DNA from 4 places in the Paenibacillus salivarius genome. Region 4 is predicted to be linked to each of the others. Evidence: predicted binding sites of a transcription regulator. Region 4 holds the regulator's gene; each other region holds the start of a gene.
The links. Region 4 encodes Rex, which represses fermentation and respiration genes when NADH is low (regulators of the CRP and FNR family bind a similar motif). Its sites were predicted from a motif close to TTGTGAAATATTTCACAA; they were not measured.
Positions count from the first base shown of each region.

Region 1: the regulator Rex is predicted to act here: its motif matches at 2,008-2,025, upstream of qoxA (cytochrome aa3 quinol oxidase subunit II).
Region 2: the regulator Rex is predicted to act here: its motif matches at 1,602-1,619, upstream of ACSFXJ_RS09900 (DoxX family membrane protein).
Region 3: the regulator Rex is predicted to act here: its motif matches at 4,750-4,767, upstream of nadA (quinolinate synthase NadA).

Region 1 covers NZ_CP195592.1:611,888-617,886, forward strand. Annotated here, with positions in the region: gene ACSFXJ_RS02715 (copper resistance protein CopC) at 1-472, opposite strand, end outside; gene ACSFXJ_RS02720 (diaminopimelate dehydrogenase) at 679-1,656, shown strand; gene qoxA (cytochrome aa3 quinol oxidase subunit II) at 2,069-3,016, shown strand; gene qoxB (cytochrome aa3 quinol oxidase subunit I) at 3,042-4,985, shown strand; gene qoxC (cytochrome aa3 quinol oxidase subunit III) at 4,982-5,578, shown strand; gene qoxD (cytochrome aa3 quinol oxidase subunit IV) at 5,580-5,864, shown strand.
Region 2 covers NZ_CP195592.1:2,222,160-2,228,158, forward strand. Annotated here, with positions in the region: gene ACSFXJ_RS09890 (phosphatase PAP2 family protein) at 1-356, shown strand, start outside; gene ACSFXJ_RS09895 (DoxX family membrane protein) at 390-932, opposite strand; gene ACSFXJ_RS09900 (DoxX family membrane protein) at 994-1,533, opposite strand; gene ACSFXJ_RS09905 (hypothetical protein) at 1,715-1,918, opposite strand; gene ACSFXJ_RS09910 (polysaccharide deacetylase family protein) at 2,009-2,773, opposite strand; tRNA gene ACSFXJ_RS09915 (tRNA-Val) at 2,943-3,015, shown strand; gene ACSFXJ_RS09920 (PIN-like domain-containing protein) at 3,382-4,683, shown strand; gene ACSFXJ_RS09925 (hypothetical protein) at 5,220-5,999, shown strand, end outside.
Region 3 covers NZ_CP195592.1:59,323-65,321, forward strand. Annotated here, with positions in the region: gene tilS (tRNA lysidine(34) synthetase TilS) at 1-1,436, shown strand, start outside; gene hpt (hypoxanthine phosphoribosyltransferase) at 1,481-2,020, shown strand; gene ftsH (ATP-dependent zinc metalloprotease FtsH) at 2,120-4,237, shown strand; gene nadA (quinolinate synthase NadA) at 4,837-5,775, shown strand; gene nadB (L-aspartate oxidase) at 5,813-5,999, shown strand, end outside.
Region 4 covers NZ_CP195592.1:2,512,742-2,518,740, forward strand. Annotated here, with positions in the region: gene panC (pantoate--beta-alanine ligase) at 1-197, shown strand, start outside; gene panD (aspartate 1-decarboxylase) at 190-573, shown strand; gene ACSFXJ_RS11365 (tetratricopeptide repeat protein) at 680-1,306, shown strand; gene dinG (ATP-dependent DNA helicase DinG) at 1,456-4,317, shown strand; gene ACSFXJ_RS11375 (redox-sensing transcriptional repressor Rex) at 4,356-5,018, shown strand; gene ACSFXJ_RS11380 (amidohydrolase) at 4,996-5,999, shown strand, end outside.

The sequences.
Region 1 (5,999 bases), 1.9 Mb from region 4:
ATAGAAAGCGGAAGATCACCAGGCCCGATCCGGGCCAAGCCGATGCTTGCCGGTCGACAGCCGGTGCAGCCTGATCGGCGCCTTCGCTGCCGACGAGAAACGTGAACGTTCCCGAAATGGGATGGCCGTCGCTTGAAACGACCTTCCAATTGACCGTGTATGCTCCGTTCGGAAGTCCGGTTTTTAAGCCGGCCGTGAGCAGGTCGGACCGGTTTTCATCGATCCGGGCGTCGCCCGAATCCACGCGTTCTCCGGTAGGACCGAGTACGGTCAGCGAAAAGAAAGCACGTTCCACCGGCTCGTTAAACTGAACCCGGATCGAAGCGGGAGGCTTATCCAATTGCTCGCCGGATGCCGGGGAAGACGAGACGATGGAAGCATGGGCGGATGCCAATCCGGGAAAGGCCGCAATCCATAGTCCGACAATGAGAAGCAGCGGCAAAATGGATTTTCCACATTTTTTAAATATCAAAATACACCCCCATTGTAATGCAATGACATATGTTACAAAAGAGTATACTTGAAAATCCAAGTAAATTTCAAAATTCGCCTTTATGCGCATTTGTCCAAATTTTTGTTCATGAAGTCTAAATTTCGGAAAAGCTCCCGATATTTAAAATAACGCAGGTCTGCGGTAAAATGGGGAGTAGACTTGTTTTTTGAAGGAGGAAACTTTAAGTGGCAGCGAACATTAAAGTAGGTATCGTAGGATACGGAAACTTGGGCCGCGGCGTGGAAAAAGCGATCAAGCAAAATTCCGATATTGAGCTTCGTGCGATTTTTTCAAGAAGACAACCGGGGGATGTGGATGCGGCAAACGGTGTCGTGCATATTTCCGAGGTCGAAAAGTACAAAGGGGATATCGACGTCCTGATTCTTTGCGGAGGCTCGGCCACCGACCTTCCGGAACAAGGACCGGAGCTTGCGGCGTTGTTTAACACCGTGGACAGCTTTGATACCCATGCGAAAATTCCCGAATATTTCGAGAAAGTCGACGCGGCTGCCGTTAAAGGCGGAAATGTCAGCGTTATCTCCACAGGCTGGGATCCGGGCTTGTTCTCCCTGAACCGTTTGCTGGCGGAAGCCATTTTGCCGGAAGGCAAAGACTACACGTTCTGGGGCAAAGGCGTGAGCCAAGGCCACTCCGATGCGATCCGCCGCGTACCTGGCGTCAAGAACGGCGTTCAGTACACGATTCCGATCGAATCCGCGGTAGAGCGCGTGCGCAACGGGGAAAATCCTGAGCTGGCCACGAAAGAAAAGCATCTTCGCGAATGCTATGTCGTCGCAGAAGAAGGAGCCGATAAGGCGAAGATCGAACGTGAGATCAAAGAAATGCCTAACTATTTCTCCGACTATATCACGACGGTCAATTTTATCAGCGAAGAGGAATTGAAAAAGAACCACTCCACCATGCCGCACGGCGGGAATGTGCTCCGCAGCGGACGTACCGGAGAAAACAGCACTCAGATCATCGAATTCAGCTTGAAGCTGGACAGCAATCCGGAATTCACGGCAAGCGTGCTCGTCGCTTATGCCCGCGCGGTGTACAAGCTCTCCAAATCCGGAGAAAAAGGGGCTAAGACGGTATTTGATATTCCGTTCGGACTGTTGTCCCCGAAATCGCCGGAACAACTCCGCAAAGAATTGCTGTAATTGGTGAGAACATAAAGGAAAGTAACGTGTGTTTGCGCGTTGAAAGGGACCTGGCGAATAGCCGGGTCTTTTTTTGTTTTTTTATAAAAACACTAAATATGTGATTATTATCACTAACCAATGGATTCATTATGACAATTTTGCGAACTATGCTGTCGAACCCGGTCATTGTGAACAATTATCAAAATCGCGGATTTCGGCTGAATTTGAGCAAATATGGCCTTATTTGAGGATTGGACAAGATGATTAGAAGAGTGATATAGATCATAGCTGTAAAATAATTGAAAAATTACCTATCTCTATGAATTGTTATTGTTTCAGGTGTTCTCTAACATGAAGTTATATGTTGATTTGTGAAATCATCCGCTAATTGTGATGAGGTCCATAAATAAGAAAGGGGTATCGGAATCCTATGAAAAGGAAAGGATTGCTGCTTGCTGTTTTTACAGCGCTTCTTGTCCTTCTGAGTGGATGTAGCTCTTTGGATGTATTAAACCCGAAAGGGCCGGTGGCCAAGACACAATCTAATGTCATTATTTTCTCGATCTTGGTCATGGCGCTGGTTCTGTTGGTCGTCTATGTTTTGTATGTTTTCATGCTTACAAAGTACCGCGCCTCGAAGGCGGCTCCCGACTATGAACCGCCGCATGAGGAAGGCAGCAAATGGTTGGAAATCACATGGATCGCGATTCCGGTCGTCATTGTTGCCATTTTGTCGGTCGTTACCGTGAAATCCACGAGTGCGGTGGAAAAAGTGCCTGTAGGCTATGAAGATCAGAAACCGCTCGTGATTTACGCCGCATCCTCCAACTGGAAATGGCATTTCAGCTATCCGGAGGAAGGAATCGAGACGGTCAACTATGTAAACATTCCTACGCATCGTCCGGTTGAATTCAGACTGTATTCGTACGGTCCGATCTCCAGCTTCTGGGTGCCGCAGTTGGGCGGTCAGAAATATGCGATGAGCGATATGGTGAACAAGTTGAATCTTGTCGCGGAGCACGAGGGCTCGTATATGGGGAAAAACTCGAACTTCTCGGGCGAAGGCTTTGCCCATATGGAGTTCGAAGTGCTGGCTCAGTCGGCTACTGAGTTCGATAAATGGATTGAAGAAGTTAAATCGACGGCTCCAGAACTGACGGAGCAAGAATTCGATACCCTTCTTGAAGAGGGGATTCTCGGAAGAAAGACTTACACTTCGACGCATCTGGATTTCAGCCCTGCGCCTGAAGGAGAGAACGCCGGACATAACCACGGCGGTTCGGAAAGCACGGATTCCGAAGGTCATGACGCCAATAACGGCGAGATGGACCATTCGGAAATGGACCACTCGGAGATGGATCATTCTCACGGCAACTAAAGATAAAGAAGGGAGCTAGCAGGACATGAAATGGGACGAATTTTTCGTCACGGGCGAGCCGATGATTTACGCTGCGATGGTCAGCATTGTCGTCGCATCGTTAGCGATCTTGATCGGCTTGACCTATTTTAAGAAATGGGGCTACTTGTGGCGCGAATGGCTGACGACCGTCGACCATAAGCGGATCGGTATCATGTACATCATCTGCGCTTTGCTCATGCTGTTCCGCGGCGGCGTTGACGCTCTCCTGATGCGGGGGCAGCTCGCCATGCCGGAAAACGGACTGTTGGACGCGCAGCACTATAATGAAATATTTACGACCCACGGGGTCATCATGATTTTGTTCATGGCAATGCCGTTTGTTATCGGCTTGATGAACGTTGTCGTTCCGCTGCAAATCGGGGCGCGAGACGTTGCGTTTCCGCGGCTTAACGCCGTCAGCTTCTGGCTGTTCTTTGCCGGGGCAATGCTGTTCAACATTTCGTTCGTCATCGGGGGATCCCCGGACGCCGGATGGACCGCGTACTTCCCGTTGGCAAGTACGGAATTCAGCCCGACGGTAGGCAATAACTATTATGCCATTGCTTTGCAGATTTCCGGGATCGGTACGCTGATGACCGGGGTCAACTTTATCGCAACGATTCTGAAAATGCGCGCACCAGGCATGAAGCTGATGAGAATGCCGATGTTTACCTGGTCCGTATTGATCACTTGCGTAATTATTTTGTTTGCGTTCCCGGTATTGACCGTGGCGCTTGCGCTCATGATGTTTGACCGGCAGTTCGGTACCCAGTTCTTTACGATGGCTAACGGCGGTATGGATATGCTCTGGGCCAACCTGTTCTGGGTATGGGGACATCCGGAAGTGTATATCGTTATTTTGCCAGCGTTCGGGATTTATAGTGAGGTTATCTCGACGTTCGCGCGTAAAAACCTGTACGGCTACAAATCCATGGTTTACAGTATGGTCGTGATTTCGGGCCTGTCGTTCCTTGTATGGGCGCATCACTTCTACACGATGGGCCATGGCGTAATGGTGAACGGCGTATTCTCCATTACAACGATGCTGATCGCGGTTCCTACCGGGGTCAAAATATTCAACTGGCTATTTACGCTCCGAAAAGGGCGGATTGAGTTTACGACGCCGATGCTTTACTCCCTGGCGTTTATTCCGATCTTTACGATCGGCGGGGTGACCGGGGTCATGCTCGCCATGGCGAGTGCCGACTACCAGTACCACAATACGATGTTCCTGGTGGCCCACTTCCACTATGTGCTGATTCCGGGTACCGTATTTGCGGTCATCGCCGGCTTCTACTACTGGTTCCCGAAACTGTTCGGGTTCCGGCTTAACGAACGCCAAGGCAAACGCGCCTTCTGGTGGATCGTGATCAGCTTTAACGTTACGTTCTTCCCGCTGTTCTTCCTTGGACTTAAAGGGATGACCCGCCGGATGTATACGTACTCGGAAAGCTCGGGCTTCGGTCCGTTGAACTTGCTCGCTTCGATCGGTTCGGTCGGGCTTGCGATCGGATTTATTTTACTGGTTTACAACATTTATTGGAGCTTCCGGTATGCGCCGAGAGATACGACGGGCGATCCGTGGAATGCGCGGACCCTGGAGTGGAGTACGCACAGCCCGGTTCCGGAGTACAACTTTGCGATTGTACCTACGGTAAAAGGCCTGGATCCTTACTGGGAGCATAAAAAGGGCGGTCATCAGCTGTATAAAGGCAACCTGGAGGAAATCCACATGCCGAACAACAGCGGACAGCCGGTGATTTTGGGCATTATCTTCTTCTTCTTGGGATTCTTTATGGTATTCAGCTGGTGGGTTCCGGCAATCATTGCAGGAATCGGAGTGATCGTGATGCTGGCGGTTCGTTCGTTCGAACGTGACCACGGGCGTCATATACCGGTGAAGGAAATTAAGGAAACGGAAGCGAAACTGGGGGGTGAACAGGCATGAAATTAGATCATACGCTGCCGCTGGAGTATCGTTCGGAAGAGAACAGCAACCGTATTTTCGGGTTCTGGCTGTTCCTCGGCGCGGAAATCGTTCTGTTCTCGACACTGTTTGCCGTTTACCTTACACTTTGGAACCGTACAGGCAACGGTCCGACAGGACAGGAAATTTTCGAGATCGGTCCGGTTTTGATTGAAACGTTCGTACTGCTCACAAGTAGTTTTACGATCGGTCTGGCAATTAACAGTATGCGTCTCGGCTTGAAAAAGCCGACGCTGATTTTCTTCGGGATTACGTTGCTGCTCGGCCTCGGTTTCCTCGGGGTCGAAATTACGGAATTCGTGACTTACGTTCATGAAGGAGCCACGATTCATACCAGCGCGTTCCTCTCCAGCTTATTCGTCCTGCTGGGCACGCACGGTGCCCACGTGACGATGGGTCTGCTCTGGGGGATCGGACTGATGATTCAAATCGGCCGTGAAGGGTTCACGCTGGATACGGCGAACAAATCGTTCATTTTCTCGCTGTACTGGCACTTCCTTGACGTCGTTTGGATTTTCATTTTCAGCTTTGTATATTTGAAAGGACTGATGTGACATGAGTAAATTGTTTCCGGCCAAACACGTCCTGGGTTATGTGTTCTCGCTGATCCTTTCCGTTGTCGCACTGTCCGTCGTTTACTTCGACTTGTCCCTGGGGGTCGGCCTGACGATTCTGCTCGTTAGCGCAGCGATCCAGATGGGCGTTCAGTTGATGCTGTTTATGCACATCGGCGAGGACGGATCGAAAAAGGAGCTATATACGAATATCGCATATGCCCTGTTCGTCGGCCTGGTTACCGTGTTCGGTACCCTGTTCGCGATGATTTGGGGTTACCAGTAATATAAGAAGCAGAAACCGCAGTTCCCTAAGGGGGCTGCGGTTTTTTTGTTTTCAATAGAGGGATGATGATGGATAACTTAGAGGCCGCAAGAAGTATGAAGGTCACTGAAGTAAGGTTATTGTGCGTAGTATCCC
Region 2 (5,999 bases), 290 kb from region 4:
GGCTGACGGTCGGCCTGGTTGCCGGATGGCTTCTCAACAAAGGGCTGAAAGCCTTGTACCACCGGGAGCGCCCGGTATTGTGGGAGAATCTGGTGGAACCGGACGGGTTCAGCTTTCCGAGCGGCAATGCGATGGTCTCGGCAGCGTTTTACGGTCTGCTGGCCTTGATGCTATTGCGTTCGCGAAAAGGATGGGTTAGAAATTGCGGGATCCTGGCCATGATCGTCGTCGTCTTGATCGGAGTCAGCCGAATGTACTTGGGCGTGCACTTTGTAAGCGACATTGCGGGAGGCTTTTTGGCCGGAGGATGTGTCGCAGCCGTCTGCTACCAGTTATGGAGAAAAGCCGGGGAATGATCCCCGGCTTTTTTGCTTATAGGTGCTATTTCGTTATGCGGTATGTTTAACTTTCATTTTCGGATTCGGATTCGTACTTGCAACCGTTTCGTCCGCTTTGTTTTTGCGGAAAAGGTTCCGCAGATAAGGAAGAACGTAGCGGTCAAGTCCGATTTTACCGGCATTGGCGGCAGCGACGACGACAAGCACTTCAAGCAACAGCATTTGGGCGTTGGTGCTTACGGTTCCCGAGAAGAGGAACGCGGCGTTCATCACAAGTCCCATCAGGGCGGCGAAAGTAGTGAATGTGCCGAGCAAGAGTCCGAGACCGACCAGGAACTCGCCGTAAGGAACAAGGACGTTGAAGAGGTCTACGTTCGGAAGAGCGAAGTGCTCGAGGAATGCGGCCCACCAGCCTTGTACGGCGGGATGATCACCGGCACTGTTGGCGATTGCCCCGTTTAAAAATCCGGCGGCGTCGAATCCGCCCGTAATTTTGTGCCAGCCGGCCGTAATCCATTCGTAACCAAGGTAAATCCGAAGCACGGTAAGGAACCACATTGCGAATTTGTTTGTTCTGAGGAAATTGTTAAACATAGTTATCACTCCTATGGTTAGTTTTTTCTTTATAATGGTGATTCATTTCACAATTATTGAGTTAGGCAGTATGTTTCATTTTCATGTTCGGGTTTGGTGTGTCAGCAACCGTTTCGTCCGCTTTGTTTTTGCGGAAAAGGTTCCGCAGATAAGGAAGAACGTAGCGGTCAAGTCCGATTTTACCGGCATTGGCGGCAGCGACGACGACAAGCACTTCAAGCAGCAGCATTTGGGCGTTGGTGCTTACGGTTCCCGAGAAGAGGAACGCGGCGTTCATCACAAGTCCCATCAGGGCTGCGAAAGTGGTGAATGTGCCGAGCAAGAGTCCGAGACCGACCAGGAACTCGCCGTAAGGTACAAGGACGTTGAAGAGGTCTACGTTCGGAAGAGCGAAATGCTCGAGGAATGCGGCCCACCAGCCTTGTACGGCGGGATGATCACCGGCACTGTTGGCGATTGCCCCGTTTAAAAATCCGGCGGCGTCGAATCCGCCCGTAATTTTGTGCCATCCGGCCGTGATCCATTCGTAACCAAGGTAAATCCGAAGCACGGTAAGGAACCACATTGCGAATTTGTTTGTTCTGAGAAAGTTGTTAAACATATGTATCACTCCTATGGATTAGTTTTTGATTTGTTTTTGTTGGATGATCATCTTGATGTCTTTATTATAAGTGATAAATTTCACATGGTATGTGATTTAAATCACAGATGATTAAATTTTTATTATTAAATTTTTAAGAGCCTTTCGCTAAGGGGCGAGAGGCTCTCTTCATTGTTCTGTACTATCTATTTTTGCTGTTGTTACTTTGGCGGGACTCGGCTGTTTGATCTTGATGTGCGGCGGACTTTTCTTCATGGCCATTCAACATCTCATCAACGACATCCTCAATCATGTCCGTGGAAGATGTCGGATTTTTGGGAACCGGTATGGGATCGACACCAGGGCCGTAACCAAGGCCTTTATATTCTTCTTGTTCCTTTTTCATCTTTGATCCATCCTTTCCGCTGATCTATGTAAACCGATAACCTGCGGGAGTCATCATGAATCATCCGCAGGCCGATGGATTTTTGCGGTGTTAATGGCTGGCTTTAATATGGCCTTTCGGCGCGACTTTATGCGAAAGCAGCTCGGATACCGTGACAAAGGAAAAGCCCTGCTTTTTTAACTCCGGAAGAATGATTTCCAGAGCTTTTAAGGTTTGCGTGCTGTTGTGGACAAAATCATGCATCAGGACAATATCCCCGTTTCGCGTTTTATCCAACACCTTGCTCACAATTTTGTTAACCCCGGGCGCCTTCCAATCTTGAGTGTCCTGGTGCCAGGACCATAACACCATTTGCAGATGATGTTGTTTGGAGAGGGAAATAATACGATCGTTATAATACCCTCCGGGAGGACGGAAGAGGGCGGGCTGTTGACCTGTCGCCTTGAATATGGCCTCCTGGGCTTTCGCCAATTCTTTATCCATCCGGCTGGAGGAGATACCCCGAAATGAAGGATGGGAGAAGGAATGATTGGCGATTTCATGGCCTAATTTCAATTCTTGACGGACAATTTCCGGGTGCTCCTCAACTCGATTGCCGATCAGGAAGAAGGTTGCTTTTGCCTGGTACTTCTCCAAAATCTTCAATATTTCTACCGTTTGATGGGGATCAGGTCCGTCGTCGAACGTCAATGCAATATACTTCTGATCGGTGGGTACCTCCCATACGATGTCTCCCCGTTCTTCATAATATCTACGGTCCTTGAACTGGGAGGCCGGGTTAGCCTCGGCCCTTAATGACGGCAAAGTAATGGCGAAGGCAAGGGCCATCGCAAGTGCTGGTTTAAGTTTCAACATCGGTACAGCTTCCTCCAGTACATGTTGTCATCCCACCGGATGCCTGCGAACTCGGTATTTGCTTATTTTTGCTTCAAGACGATAAATTTATCCGGCAATTTTGAGAAAAAAGGATTGACAACTGCTTGCCCCCTTGGTAAGATATTTCTTGTACTCACCAATTTTATACGATCTGTTAGCTCAGCTGGGAGAGCACCATCTTGACAGGGTGGGGGTCAGTGGTTCGAGCCCACTACAGATCATAGCCGAGAGCCCTTGTGTAACAAGGGTTCTTTTCTTTTTGTCTGCATTGGTATCCACCTTGAAATAGGCATCTGGGGACAATTTGGGGACAAAACGAAGGTTTTATTCATTTGAATTTAGACGTTAAGTAACTACATTGAACTAAATTAGATTTTCTTGCAAATTTATCACATTTGCCCGGCCATTCCTCTTTAAAATGGGCTAATTCTTCCATATACCACTTTGGTGTGTCGTGCCACAAAAACATTTTATTGATATTGTCGATCATCGATCATCTAGCGAGCATTTTTTATAGTTATAGTTTTAAAAGGAATACTTAATTATATGTCGAATTGGTAATAATCGTCGGATAGTGGAGGGGAAAGATGAAATCATTATTCTCGGGGTTTTACACTCCAACTGAAGAGGAATTTAAACAGTTATGGAACGAATGCACATTCGTATTTGATGCAAATGCACTGCTTAACCTTTATAGGTATTCAAAGGAATCGAGAGATTTATTGTTTTTAGTGATGGAACTAATTAAGGACAGAATGTGGATTCCTCATCAAATTGCTTTAGAATATCATAAACATATGCTTGATGAAATACATAATCAAAAAATAGCGTATTCGAATATTTCTAACCAAGTGAAATCAGCAGTTACCACTATAGAAGCGTATCTTAAGGATCTTCGTCACTCGAACATAATGATTGAAAAAATAAGCGGTATTCTGAATGATGCGTACGATAAAATTGAACAGGAATTAGATTCTCAAAAATCGAGTCAACCTGACTTGGATCGCATTAGAGACAAAATAGACTTGATTTTTGATAACAAAATTGGACAGGAATATACTCAGGAAAAGCTTGATGAGATATATAAACAGGGTGCTTACAGATACGAGAATGATATTCCACCTGGCCACAAAGACAAAGGAAAAGGCACAAATTCAACCGTGAACAACGGACTCAAATATATAGATAAGTATGGAGATTTGATTTTTTGGCTACAGATTCTTGATAAATCAAAAGAGAAATCAGTCAAATCAGTAATCTTAATTACTGATGATAAAAAGGAAGACTGGGTTTATATAATTAAGGGAGAACGAAAAGGCCCACAACCAGAATTGGTACATGAATTTATGAGAGAAACTGGTGGAAAGCGGTTTTATTTGTACAACACTGAGCAATTTCTTAAATATGCAAATCGATTTTTGAAATTTCCAGACGAAACACTAGATACTACAGAAATTGATAAAGCAATAGAAAATGTGAAAACCACAAAGGAGTTACTAAACGAACTTCAGGGAGCAACAGTTGTTGACGTTGATATCTATAAAAAGGAAAAATATAGACAGAGAAAACTAACGTTGTTTGGATATATGGCTATTTTAAGAGTAAATGAAGAGGTATCTCCCCAGTTATTAGCTACAATTTTTATTAGCGATCTTACAAAATTAACTGGAGGAGATTTTGTGACTCTTAATGTATTTTCTAATGAGAAGGATGAAATTGTGGTACATTTCAGGTCATCTGAAATTTTAGATGAAGATATTGTTGAAAAAGTGAATAAAACTTTAACCAGTAATCAACTCTTATTGTCAAATAATGTTTTTAGGGTGCTAAAGCTATTTCCGACAGATAATAAGACTCAAAATTTTTTAAACATTCAAGATCTAGAATAGCTATCGAGCCTAATCCCTTATCGGATAGGCTCTTTTTTGTTTTACGAAAGAAGGAGAACAATTCGATTAATTTATACGATCGTATAGAAGAGATAAACGAAAATTCTGCTTGATAAACTCGAGGATCTTGGCAAAACAATTCAACTACTTGGCATAATTAAGTTGAAATGTACTTTTCGAATCGAAAAAATCGCAAAAGAGCCCCTGACATATTAGTCTGTAGGCTTTTTTGCATTTATGCTTAACAGAAGTCGTAACATGTTCGATTTCATTGGCAATCCTCGATTTTTGAACCGTTAACAAAGAAACAACCGGACACTATAGCCTTAGAAATATACGAGTACACGTTTGCCTCCTTCGAGTGTTTACAACTTCTACTAGGAACTATAGCGTATTGCTAAGTGTTTACGGGCGAGTATTTTTTGGTAACTAAGATCATAGTTTGATAAATAAAATAAATGTCGTGTTAATATAATCCCATTATTCATAAGTGGTGTATACTCTATAAGTAGGTAATACTAGGAAGGGTGTATCAATTGATAACGTTTATTTCTCGTGTTGAAAATCACCAAATACATAAGTTGTTGGATAATGGACTCGAACAAACAAAAAAGATCCTTCATATTGACAAACTGGATAATCAAGCAAAGGAAAGTGTGGAAAGAATCGAATATGTCTACCAACAAATCAATCATGCAATTAATAATTTCGATCAATTGTTAGTTCCTGTTAATACTCTCAATAACGGAGCAAATCAATTACAACATGTGAACAATTGTCTTGTGAACTTTTACAGCAATCGACAAATTTCTTATTTGAATGAAGCTAATAATTATCTGGACAACTTTTTACCACAAATCACCTTTTTGTTATCGCCAAACACACCCCAAGAGGTTGAAAATTTTAGAGATAGTATTAGTAGCTTCAGACGTTCAGTAGCTCAGCATGCAAGAAATTCAGAAGATCAGTTTAAGGAAATAGTTGACGAGAATAATACTTTGCGTAAAAGGATTACTGAGCTTAACAATCAAATTAATTCGGAAAAACAAAGAATTGATAATATAATTAATGGATTCCAGCAGCAAATATCTTCTTACCAGCAACAGTTTTCCCAAGCAGAAGATAAACGTCGGGAAACTTTCGTTCAAGTTATGGAGGAGCATAGGGATAAGTTCGATGAGGAAAAGGAAAACCGTCTTAACTCATATAATGAGATTATCTCTCATTTAAATGAGAAAAATATAGAATATGAGCAACGGCTAATCTCAAAAAATGATAAGCTTGAATTAAATTATAAACATAAAATGGAAGATTTC
Region 3 (5,999 bases), 2.5 Mb from region 4:
TGGAGCATGTGCGCCGGACCGGGGACGAGTTTGGGCTATGGTCTCCCGGAGACCGGATCGTTGTCGCCGTTTCGGGCGGCCCTGATTCGGTGATGCTGCTGCATATTTTGCATCGGATCGCTATGGAGCCCGGTATGGATTTAAAGCTGGTTTGCGCGCATGTCAATCACGGGTTCCGGGGGAAAGAATCCGACGCGGAAGCGGACTTTGTGAGGGATTTGGCGAACAGCCTCGAAATCCCGTTTGAGCTTGGCGTATTCGATATCCCTGCTTATATGAAGGAATCGGGGAAAGGCGGGCAACTGGCCGCCCGGGAGAAGAGATATGAATATTTGCATAAGATGGCTTTGAAATATAATGCGGCGTCCATCGCGCTGGCCCATCACGCCGATGACCAGGCGGAGACGGTATTGATGCGGGTCCTGCGCGGTAGCGGCCCAGCCGGACTGGCGGGGATGAAGCTGAAACGGCGGGAAAAAAATGTGGAACTTATCCGGCCCCTGCTTCGTATATACAAAAACGAGCTGGTCAAGGCCTGCGACCGTTCCGACATCCCGTATGTGATTGACAGCTCCAATCTTCAATCGAAATATGCGCGTAATGCAATCAGGCTGGATGTACTTCCATTTTTGGGGCAATATAATGAGCAGTTAACGGATTCGCTGAATCGTCTTGCCGATATCGCGGGCGAAGAGGACGATTATATGCGGCTGCAAACCGAGCGGATCTATGCCGATATGGTCACATGGCAGGACGGCGGAGCCGCTTTCCGAATCCAGGCTTTCACCTCCTTACATGCCGCTTTACAACGGAGGTTGATTAAACTAATATTAAATTATCTGCCTTTAGGCACGGATGACAGCGACTTTGTCAAGATCGAAGCGATTCGGAAGGGCGCCATTCAAGCCTCTCCGACCACATGGAGCCTGGATCTTGGCGGGGGAATCCGCTGCTTGCGTGAATACGATACGATCCGGTTTTTGCCTGCTCGAACGGAAAGTCAGATTCCTCATTATACATATGTTGTGGAACGTTTTCCGGCGGAGATTTCTATTGCGGACACGGGGCAAACGTTGCGCTTTGCCTGTAAAGAAGCCGGAATCGGCCCTGCGGGGCTATTTCCTGAGGATGAGAGCCAAGCGGCGTTCGATGCGGATGAGCTCGATTATCCGCTTACTGTGCGTTCCCGGCTTCCGGGGGACAGGATGAAAGTTATGGGGCTAAATGGAAGCAAAAAGGTGAAAGATATTTTCATCGATGAGAAAATACCTCCCTCTCTTCGCTCCCGAATCCCGATCGTAACTGACGCGAAAGGCCGGGTTATATGGATTCCCGGAATTCGGCGTTCCTCCGTGGCGGCTGTGGGAAGCCATACGGCCAAAGTCTTGCAGATGACTTTGGAATCCGGAAAGCAAAACACGGGGCCTTGGGATTAATCAAATGAAGGCATTCATAGTATAACGTAGGAGGTTTTCTTATCTTGCAAAACGACATTCAGGAAATTTTGATCACCCGGGAACAAATTCAGGACAAAGTTGCGGAGCTCGGCCGCGAATTAAGCAAGGAGTATGAAGGCCGGAACCCTTTGGTCATCTGTATCCTGAAGGGCGCCTTTATTTTTATGGCCGATCTGGTCAAGGAAATTACCGTTCCGTTGGAGCTCGATTTTATGGCCGTATCCAGTTACGGAGCCTCCACCCGTTCTTCGGGAGAAGTGAAAATTATCAAGGATCTGGACACTTCCGTCGAGGGAAGAGACATCCTGATCGTGGAAGATATTATCGACAGCGGCCTCACGTTGAGTTACCTGATCGATGTGCTGGAACGTCGGAAAGTGAATTCGATTAAAATCGCGACCCTGTTTGACAAACCGGCTCGCCGTAGCGTGAAGCTGGAGGCGGATTGGTCGGGATTCGTCATCCCTGACGCATTCGTTGTCGGCTACGGGCTGGACTATGCCGAGAAATACCGGAACCTCCCCTTTGTCGGAGTGCTGAAACCCGAAATTTACACCAGTTAATCCTGCCGGCCGCAGCTAAGGCCGGGGCCGAATCCGTGTTTTTTGAAAGGCGCGTTCGGCTATGATAAAATAACTTAAGGTTTTGAGAGGAGGTAGGGGATGAATCGGTTCATCCGGAATTCTGGTTTTTATTTGATACTTTTCTTAGTCGTGGTGGGCATCGTCCAATTCCTCAATAGCGGAAATGAGGCAACCGTCACCCCTAGGTATGATGAGTTTCGTCAGCAACTGAAGAGTAACAACATTGAGGAAATGACCGGCAAATTTGACGGTTACGCATACTATGTGACCGGTAAGTATAGAGAGAAGGTCGGAGAAGCGAAAACGACGAACTTCTCGCTCTATATCCCTTACGACCAAAATGTCCTTAAGGAGATTACGGACCTTAGCGAAACGAACCGCTTCGAGCTGAACTGGAAGAAAATGCAGGGAGAGAGCATCTGGCTGACCTTCCTGACTTCGATCGTTCCGCTCGCCATCATGTTCATTCTGTTCTTCTTCCTGTTCAATCAGGCGCAGGGCGGCGGCGGCAAAGTGATGAACTTCGGCAAGAGCCGGGCCCGTCTCTATAATGAAGAGAAGAAGAAGGTTACGTTCGAGGACGTGGCCGGAGCGGACGAAGAAAAGCAGGAGCTTGTGGAAGTCGTTGAATTCCTTAAGGATCCTCGGAAATTCGCCGCTGTCGGCGCCCGGATTCCGAAAGGCGTTCTGCTCGTAGGTCCTCCGGGGACAGGTAAAACGTTGCTTGCCCGGGCGGTTGCCGGGGAAGCCGGCGTGCCGTTCTTTAGCATTTCCGGTTCCGACTTCGTGGAAATGTTCGTCGGTGTCGGTGCTTCCCGCGTTCGGGATTTGTTCGAGAATGCGAAGAAGAACGCGCCTTGTATCATTTTCATCGACGAAATCGATGCTGTGGGCCGTCAACGCGGCGCCGGACTCGGCGGCGGACATGACGAACGCGAGCAGACGCTCAACCAGCTCTTGGTTGAGATGGACGGTTTCGGAGGCAATGAAGGCATCATCATCGTCGCGGCGACGAACCGCGCCGATATTCTCGACCCGGCCTTGCTGCGTCCGGGACGCTTTGACCGTCAAATTACGGTCGACCGTCCTGATGTGAAGGGCCGCGAGGCGGTATTGAAGGTGCATGCGCGCAACAAGCCGCTTACTAAAGACGTACGCCTCGACGTTATCGCCAAACGGACGACCGGCTTTACCGGCGCCGATTTGGAGAATTTGCTGAACGAAGCGGCTTTGCTGGCTGCTCGCCGCAACCGCAAGGATATATCCATGCGCGAGGTGGATGAAGCGATCGACCGCGTTATCGTCGGCACGGAGAAACGCAGCCGCGTGATCAGCGACCGCGAGAAACGGATTGTCGCATTCCACGAAGCAGGACATACGATTGTCGGATACTTCCTGGAGCATGCCGATATGGTTCATAAAGTAACGATCATTCCGCGCGGACGTGCGGGCGGATATGTAATTATGCTGCCGAAGGAAGACCGGATGCTGGTCACGAAGCAAGAGCTGCTTGACAAGGTCACGGGACTCTTGGGCGGACGCGTGGCGGAAGAGCTGTTTATCGGCGAAATCGGCACGGGCGCTTATAGCGACTTCCAACAGGCAACAAGCATTGTGCGCAGCATGATCGTCGAATACGGGATGAGCGAGAAGCTCGGACCGATGCAGTTCGGAACTTCGCAGGGCCAAGTGTTCCTGGGCCGCGATTTCGGACATGAGCAAAATTACAGCGATCAAATCGCTTACGAGATCGATCAGGAAATGCAGCGCTTCATCAACGAGTCGTATGACCGTTGTAAGAAGCTGTTGACCGAGCATGCCGACCAAGTTCGCCTCATTGCGGAAACCTTGCTCGAAGTGGAAACGCTGGAGCTGGAGCAAATCAAGGAATTGATCGAGAATGGTCGATTGCCTGAGGCGGGCGATGCAGGGAATGATGAGGGCAACGGAAGCGGCTCTTCCGAACCGGGCGAACCGATCGTGGACAACATCGGTGATGTACGTGTCCGGATCCAAGGCAAAACCGAAGATCCCGCACCTACAGGTCCTTCCGGGGATATCCCGAACGACATTCCGGGCAGCAGCACGAATGATGTCTCGAATGACCCGACGGTCGATGCGCCGGAGGGTACGGTTCGCGATGATCGTGACGGTAACAACGGGCAAGGAAACGGCGGAAATACGCCGACCGTATAAGGTGAAGATAAACCGGAGGACGAAAGCGTCCTCCGGTTTTTTTGTACGCTCGGTGATCAGCGACGGTCAACAAAGCGGAACCGATAATGGACAATCTTATGGGATGCCTGTACGGGAGGAATATGTACGAGAGACCGACGGTGGAAGGTCGATTGTGTATGAAATGTCGACCTCAAAGTACCGTTTCACTGTTTTTATATGGAATGTGTATGAATAACCGACCATAAAGTGCTGTTTTACCGGCTTTTGCAGGGAATATGTATGAAAAACCGACCATAAAGTGCTATTTTTGAGTTTTAGCGAGGAATATGTACGAAAAACCGACCATAAGGTGTTGATTTACTGCCTTTAGCGGGAATGTGTATGAATAACAATCTGTAAATTGCCACCGTAGACCTGTGGAATAATTTTAAATTTTAATCAACCTGGCGGGATTCATTGACAGTCCGAATTCCAATGTGTAAATTAAATGTTAAACACAACGTGTGAAATTGGATACGATGTGAAAAAGTATGCGTATTTTTGCACAATATCATGAGATGCGGAAAAGAGAGAGATACGCGGTAAGGACCCGCGTCGCATACAGGGGAGGATGTCAGGTGGAAGCTCTAGCACTGGAGCGGAAGGCGGAAATGAACCGCGAACTGAAGGAGAGACTCTTACAGCTTAAGAAGGAACGGAATGCCATTATATTGGCGCATTATTATCAGCGCGACGAAATTCAAGAAGTAGCCGACTTTCGCGGCGACTCTTTTTTGCTTGCTCAAAAAGCGGCTTCAACCGATGCGGAAACGATCGTATTCTGCGGCGTTCATTTTATGGGAGAAAGCGCAAAAATATTGGCTCCGAACAAGACGGTCCTGATTCCGGACGAACGGGCGGGCTGCCCGATGGCCGACATGGTAAACGTGGACGGCTTGCGGAAGCTGAAGTCCCAGCATCCGAATGCCAAGGTCGTCACATATATTAACTCTTCCGCGGAAATTAAAGCGGAGACGGACATTTGCTGTACGTCCTCGAATGCGGTGAAAGTAATCAACTCGGTGGACGCCGATGAGATTATTTGGGTACCGGACAAAAACCTCGGCCACTATGTTCAGCAGCATACGGACAAGAAGCTGATTATTTGGGAAGGGTATTGCAACACGCATGATATGCTCACGGTCAAGGATGTCGTCGAAATGAAGGCGAAGTATCCGAACGCCGAGTTTGTCGTACACCCGGAATGCCGCCCCGAAGTAGTTGCCATGGGAGACTTTGTAGGAAGTACTACCGCGATTTTGGAATATTGCAAAAATTCATCCGCCAAGGAGTTCATCGTAGGGACCGAGGACGGAACCGGTTATCAGCTGCGGAAGGATAGCCCGGATAAGAGCTTCCATTTTGCGACCAAGTTCCTCGTATGTCCGAATATGAAGGTCAATAACTTGAAAAAGCTCGTCAAATGCCTGGAAACGATGCAGCCGCAAATCTATGTTCCCCCGGCCGTCGCCGACAAGGCCAGAGCTTCATTAGAGCGCATGTTACAAGTAAAGTAGCATGCGCTACTCTCTGTTCAAGACAGGTGAATCCGCAATGATACCACAATTTTTGGTTGATTTCGATGTAAAGCAACTGCCGGTCGTCGATACCGACGTCATCGTCATCGGGTCAGGGATCGCAGGCCTCTATACGGCCATCAAGGCCAGCGAAGATCGCCGCGTCATCATGATTACGAAGAAATCCTTGATGGAAAGCAACACCCGCTATGCCCAGGGGGGAA
Region 4 (5,999 bases):
CGATTATGGCGGAGCCGCTGGCCGTCATCGATTATGTGGAAATCGTGCATTTTCCGGCGCTAGGCGCGGTGGAAGAAAACGCCTCCCTTCGGGATGTTGAAGGAGACGTTTTGGTGGCGCTGGCGGTAAAATTCGGGAAAACGCGTTTGATCGACAATGTCCTTTTAACGAAGAAGGGGGAAAATCTCCATGTATAGAACGATGATGAAATCAAAAATTCATCGGGCTACGGTCACCGAAGCGAATTTGAACTATATCGGCAGCATTACGATCGACGAAAGCCTGATGGAAGCGGCCGATTTGCTTGAAAACGAAAAAGTGCAAATCGTTAACAACAATAATGGGGCTCGGTTGGAAACCTACGTCATTCCCGGACCTCGCGGAAGCGGCGTCATCTGCCTGAACGGAGCGGCTGCGAGATTGGTTCAGCCCGGCGATAACGTCATCATTATTTCTTATGCCCAAATGTCGGCGGAAGAGCTGAAAACCCATAAACCGACGGTAGTGTTCGTGGATGAAAACAACCGTCCGGTTGAAACGGCCAGCCAGGAGCTGCACGCCACCGTCCGCTAACTGAGGCCCGCTATGCAATTACTGCCTGCGGGAATGAAATCGGCGCCCGAAACAAAAAATGAATACATGGCGCACTGATTTCATTTTCGTTAAAGGTGGGATGCGGATGATGTTTCAGCATATGTTTGCGGAAATGAATGAAATGTTGGATGATATCATAAAATTTTACCCGGTTGCCATCGGCGATCAAAAGCAGGAGCTGGCAAGGAAATGGCATCTGCTCAAAGCGATGAGCGACGGCATCATTGAAGAATGGCTGAACTTTGAAGAAAAAATGGCCGAATTCCGTCAAACCTGGGCCAGCTTGGCCGGCAGCTGCGAAATTCCCGAAATGAAATGCGGTGCGTTCGTAAAAGGGCAAGGCTATTACAAGCTGCTGATGTTCCGCCAGGCTCTGGAACAATTTCGCGCGGTGCTCGACGAGTTTCCGGACAGTGCCGTGGCTCGGACTTACCTGGCCATGTGCCATATGTATCTTGACGAGTGCGGGGAAGCCGTGCCGCATTTCTGGAAGGTGCTGGAGGGCACCGAAAATAAACGCCTCAGATCCATTATTTATAATGCGCTCGGATGCATCGAAGCGCAGCGGGGCGTTAGAACCAAAGCGAAGGAATATTTTACGCTGGCCCATGTTCACGACCCTTCGCTTGCGGAGCCGCTGGCAAACCTGGAGGCGTGCATGCACAGCTCCGGCAAGCTGAAATACGGGAATGAACTGACATCATTGTTGTAAGAACGAGGAGCGATGCTTAGTTTCCTAACAGGAACGCATCGCTTTTGTTTTGTCCTTCGGCCGGGAAGCCCCAAATGTGAACAATTTTCAAAACGGCCTACTTCTGTTATGCTTTAAAAGAGACTGGAACGAAAGGGACATATGAAGTAATGAAATATGCCGTACTCGATTTTGAAACGACAGGCAACCAGTCCTCTGATGTCATTATTCAAGTGGGGCTTGCCATTATAGATGATAGTTTGACGGTTTCCCGCGTTTTTCATTCTTATGTAAAACCGGGCATCCCGATCCCGCCGTTTATCACGAAACTGACCGGGATTACGGAAGATGACGTCAAAGATGCGCCGGAGCTGGATGAAGTTATGATGGAACTCGTCCCTTTGCTGGATGACGCCGTTCTCGTCGGCCATAATGTGGCTTTTGACTTCAACTATTTACAGAGCGCTCTGGATAAATCGGGATATTTGCCTTTTACCGGGCGGATTCTCGACACGATGGATTTTTTGAAAATCTTTTTTCCGTCGTTAACGACTTACCAGCTGGGCATGGTCGCCTCCGAATTCGGGGTGGAGCATGAACGTCCTCACCAGGCGGACAGCGATGCGCTTGCGACCGCGCTTATTTTTTTGAAGTGCCTGGAAGAATTGGCCGGATTACCCTTAATTGTCCTTCAACGGCTGGCGGATTTATTTGCCGGGGAGGATAGCGACTTGGGCTGGTTTTTTGATGCGATGCTGCAGGAAAGGCAGTTGAATTCGGAACCAAGTCCGGACGGGTTTACGTATTACCGTCAGTTCGCGCTTCAGGTAGACGACTGGATGGATATCGAGCCTGCGAGAAGCTCCATGCTTGGCAATCCGCTGCAGGACGTTTCGTTCGAACAGTTCATGGAGCAGGTCAAGGAACGGCTCAAGGAAAAGCTTCCGGACTATGAAGAACGCGAAGCGCAGAGTGTCATGCTCGGCGAAGTGAGCCGAGCTTTTGACGAGGACAAGCACCTGCTGGTCGAGGCGGGCACGGGAACGGGAAAGTCGCTGGGTTACTTGCTTCCGTCGATATATCATAGCGTGAAGCAGGACGAGAGGGTCATGGTCAGCACCCATACGATCAATCTGCAAGAGCAGTTAAGGGAAAGGGACATTCCTTTGCTGACCGAGGTCGTGCCGTTTCCGTTCCGCGCGGCCGTATTCAAAGGCAGACAACACTATTTGTGTTTGCGCAAATTTGAACATAAAATTAGTAGAAGAGATTTTGCCACACCGAAAGAAGAGGTGATGACGGCCGCGCAATTGATTGTGTGGCTGGCGCAGACGGAGACGGGGGATGACGAGGAACTCAACCTCGGCAACCGCGGCGGAGACTTCTGGGAAACGGTGGCCAGCGAATCTGATTCCTGTCTGGGACGCGCCTGCCCGTGGTTTCGTAAATGTTATTATCATAAGGCGAAGCATGAAGCCGGGGTGGCGGATGTGGTCATTACGAACCATTCCAAGCTATTCACGGACATTCAGGCAGGCCACCAGCTGCTTCCCGCCTATGAGCGGCTCGTCATTGACGAAGCGCATCATTTGGAGGATGTGGCGGGAAAACATCTCGGGTTGCAAATGAAATACTTCACGGTGGTTCATACGCTTACACGGCTTTATAAGGACAGCAAAACGGGGCAATTCCCGAACCTGAGAACCATGCTCCAGCAATCGGGCGCCGAAAAATCCGCGGAGTGGTGTTCCGTCATAGACAATCTGTATCCTTCCCTGCTCGATGTGAAAGAACATTGGGACCGGTTGTCGGAGCAGTTGTTTGCGCTTATGCCGGAACGCGGAGATGCTCCGCCGGGAGAGCCGGGCCAATTCGTTTATCGGCTTAGACCGGACAAGAAACCAAAGGGTTGGGACGCGCTCGTCGCTCTGGAAAACCAGATTTACGTCACGCTGGGCGATGTCCTGCGAAAAGGCGAAAAACTTTTGGCCGAATTGAAGGACGACGAACAGGATTTGGGCTACGAAAGCCTGATCACGGATATCAACGGGCTGCTTAAGGATCTTGGAACCGAACGCGACGCCTTGCGTTTCTTCATGAAGCTTGAGGATATCAATACCGTGTATTGGATCGAAGGAAACGGCAATTTCCGAAGCAAATCGCTGCAAATTTTTGCCGTTCCGATCGATGTCAGCGCGCAGTTAAAGGGCTATTTCTTTGATGTGAAAAAAAGCGTAGTCATGACCTCTGCTACTTTATCGGTCGATAAATCGTTCCAATATATGATCGACCAATTGGGCTTGACGGATGCCTCCGAGCAGGGAAAGCTGATTACGTCGATGCTCCCCTCCCCGTTCAATTACCGGGAACAGGCATTGCTTGTCATTCCGCGGGATTTTCCGAGCGTGAAGGGGAACGTGGGCGACGACCACTTTGTGAACACCCTGGTACGCTCCCTTGCGGATACGGCGGCCAAAACCAAAGGACGGATGCTGGTATTGTTCACCTCCTACCGGATGTTGAGGCAGGTGTACGACCCATTGAAGGAACTTCTGGCGGATGAAGGCATAACCGTGATCGGACAAGGCATGGACAGCGGTAGCCGAACCAAGCTGACCCGCCGTTTTCAAGGGCAAGAAGCATCCGTATTGCTAGGCACAAGCAGTTTTTGGGAAGGGGTGGACATCCCCGGGGAAGCTCTCACGTGTCTCGCGATTGTCCGACTGCCTTTTCAGCCGCCCAACCATCCGCTCGTGGAAGCGAAGAGCGAACGGCTTCAGCAGGAAAAGAAAAATCCTTTCATGAAGCTGTCCGTACCGCAAGCCGTCATCCGATTTAAGCAAGGCTTCGGACGACTGGTCCGTTCTTCTCAAGACCGCGGCATCGTGGTTGTTTATGATACACGCATCCTTGAATCATACTACGGTAAATACTTTTTGTATTCCTTGCCCGGACCGAAGATGGAGCATATGCCGCTTACGCAGATGGTTCCGCGCATATCGGAATGGCTGGACGCCGAAGACGGACAGTAATCGTTGTTCAAATCGTACCAATGAGGGGGAAATATATAATGAAGTCGGAAAAAATTTCGGATGCCGTGGTGCGCAGATTACCCGTGTATTTACGCTTTCTAAATGAGCTCAGCCGCCGGGAAGTCCCGACGGTGTCTTCACAGGAGCTCGGTCAAAAGCTCGATTTAAACCCTGCTCAAATCCGCAAGGATCTTGCTTATTTCGGGGACTTTGGCCGCAAGGGAATCGGTTATGACGTTTCCTACTTGATCGAAAAGATCCGCCAGATTTTGAACCTGGACCAGCAGATCAACGTGGCCTTAATCGGTGCCGGTAACCTCGGGCATGCGCTGTCCAACTACAATGCTTACTTGAAGGATACGATGAAAATCGTCGCTGTTTTTGACGCTTCTCCGGACAAAATCGGAAGCCAAATCAACAATATAACGATTCAGCCGATTGATGAGCTGGTGGAAACCGTAAAAAACAAGCAAATTCGGATCGGTATTATCACGGTGCCCGCTCCGGAGGCTCAGCGTGTGGCTGATCAACTGGTTGCCGCGGGAATCGGGGCGATTTTGAATTTTGCTCCTATTATTCTTAAGGTCCCTTCAGACGTGCGCGTACATGCGGCCGATTTCACAACCGATCTTATGAGCTTGGCTTACTATCTGGATGGCGGAAAGGAATTAAAAGAACATGACACGAAAGTGGCTGATTAAAGACGGAACCTTCGCGGTGCCTGACCGGGAAACACCGGTCATCCGCGGTTACATGTTGATCGAAGGCAGTACCATTACTTATATCGGAGAGCAGCGCCCGGAAGGCGTGGAGGGAGCGGAAACCTTTGACGGCAAAGGCTTGCTGTTCCTCCCGGGGCTGGTCAATACGCACGGGCACGCGGCGATGTCGCTGCTGCGCGGTTACGGGGACGACATGGTGCTGCAGGAGTGGCTGCAAACCAAAATGTGGCCGATGGAAGCGAAATTTACCGGCAATGATGTATACTGGGGGACTGCGTTGTCCGTCTTGGAAATGCTGAAAGGCGGCACGACGACTTTCCTGGATATGTATGATCATATGGATCAGGTAGCTTCCGTCGTGGAGCAGTCGGGCATTCGAGCCGTGCTCACGCGCGGAGTGATCGGCTTGTGCCCGCCGGATGTGCAGCAGCATAAACTGGAAGACGCGATTGCGTTCGCCAAAGGCTGGCACGGAAAGGCGGACGGACGGATTACGACGATGATGTCGCCGCATGCTCCTTACACCTGTCCGCCGGACTATATCGAAAAAATCGTTCAGGCGGCGCATGACCTGGATTTGCCGCTACATACGCATATGTCGGAAACCCGGGCAGAGGTGGAACAAAATGTGGCGGATTACGGAGTACGGCCGGTTCAGCATTTGCTGAACCTTGGGTTGTTCAGCCGTCCGTCATTGGTCGCTCATGCCGTTCATCTGAACGACGAGGAAATCGAAATATTGGCTGCTAACAAGGTGGCCGTTTCCCACAACCCGGGCAGCAATCTCAAACTGGCCAGCGGCGTCGCCCGCGTTCCGGAACTGCTTGCCGCCGGGGTTACGGTATCGCTCGGCACGGACGGTCCGGCCAGCAACAACAACCTCGACATGTTCGAGGAAATCAGGTTGGCAGCTTTGATTCATAAAGGGGTTTCCGGTGACCCGACAGCCATTCCGGCACG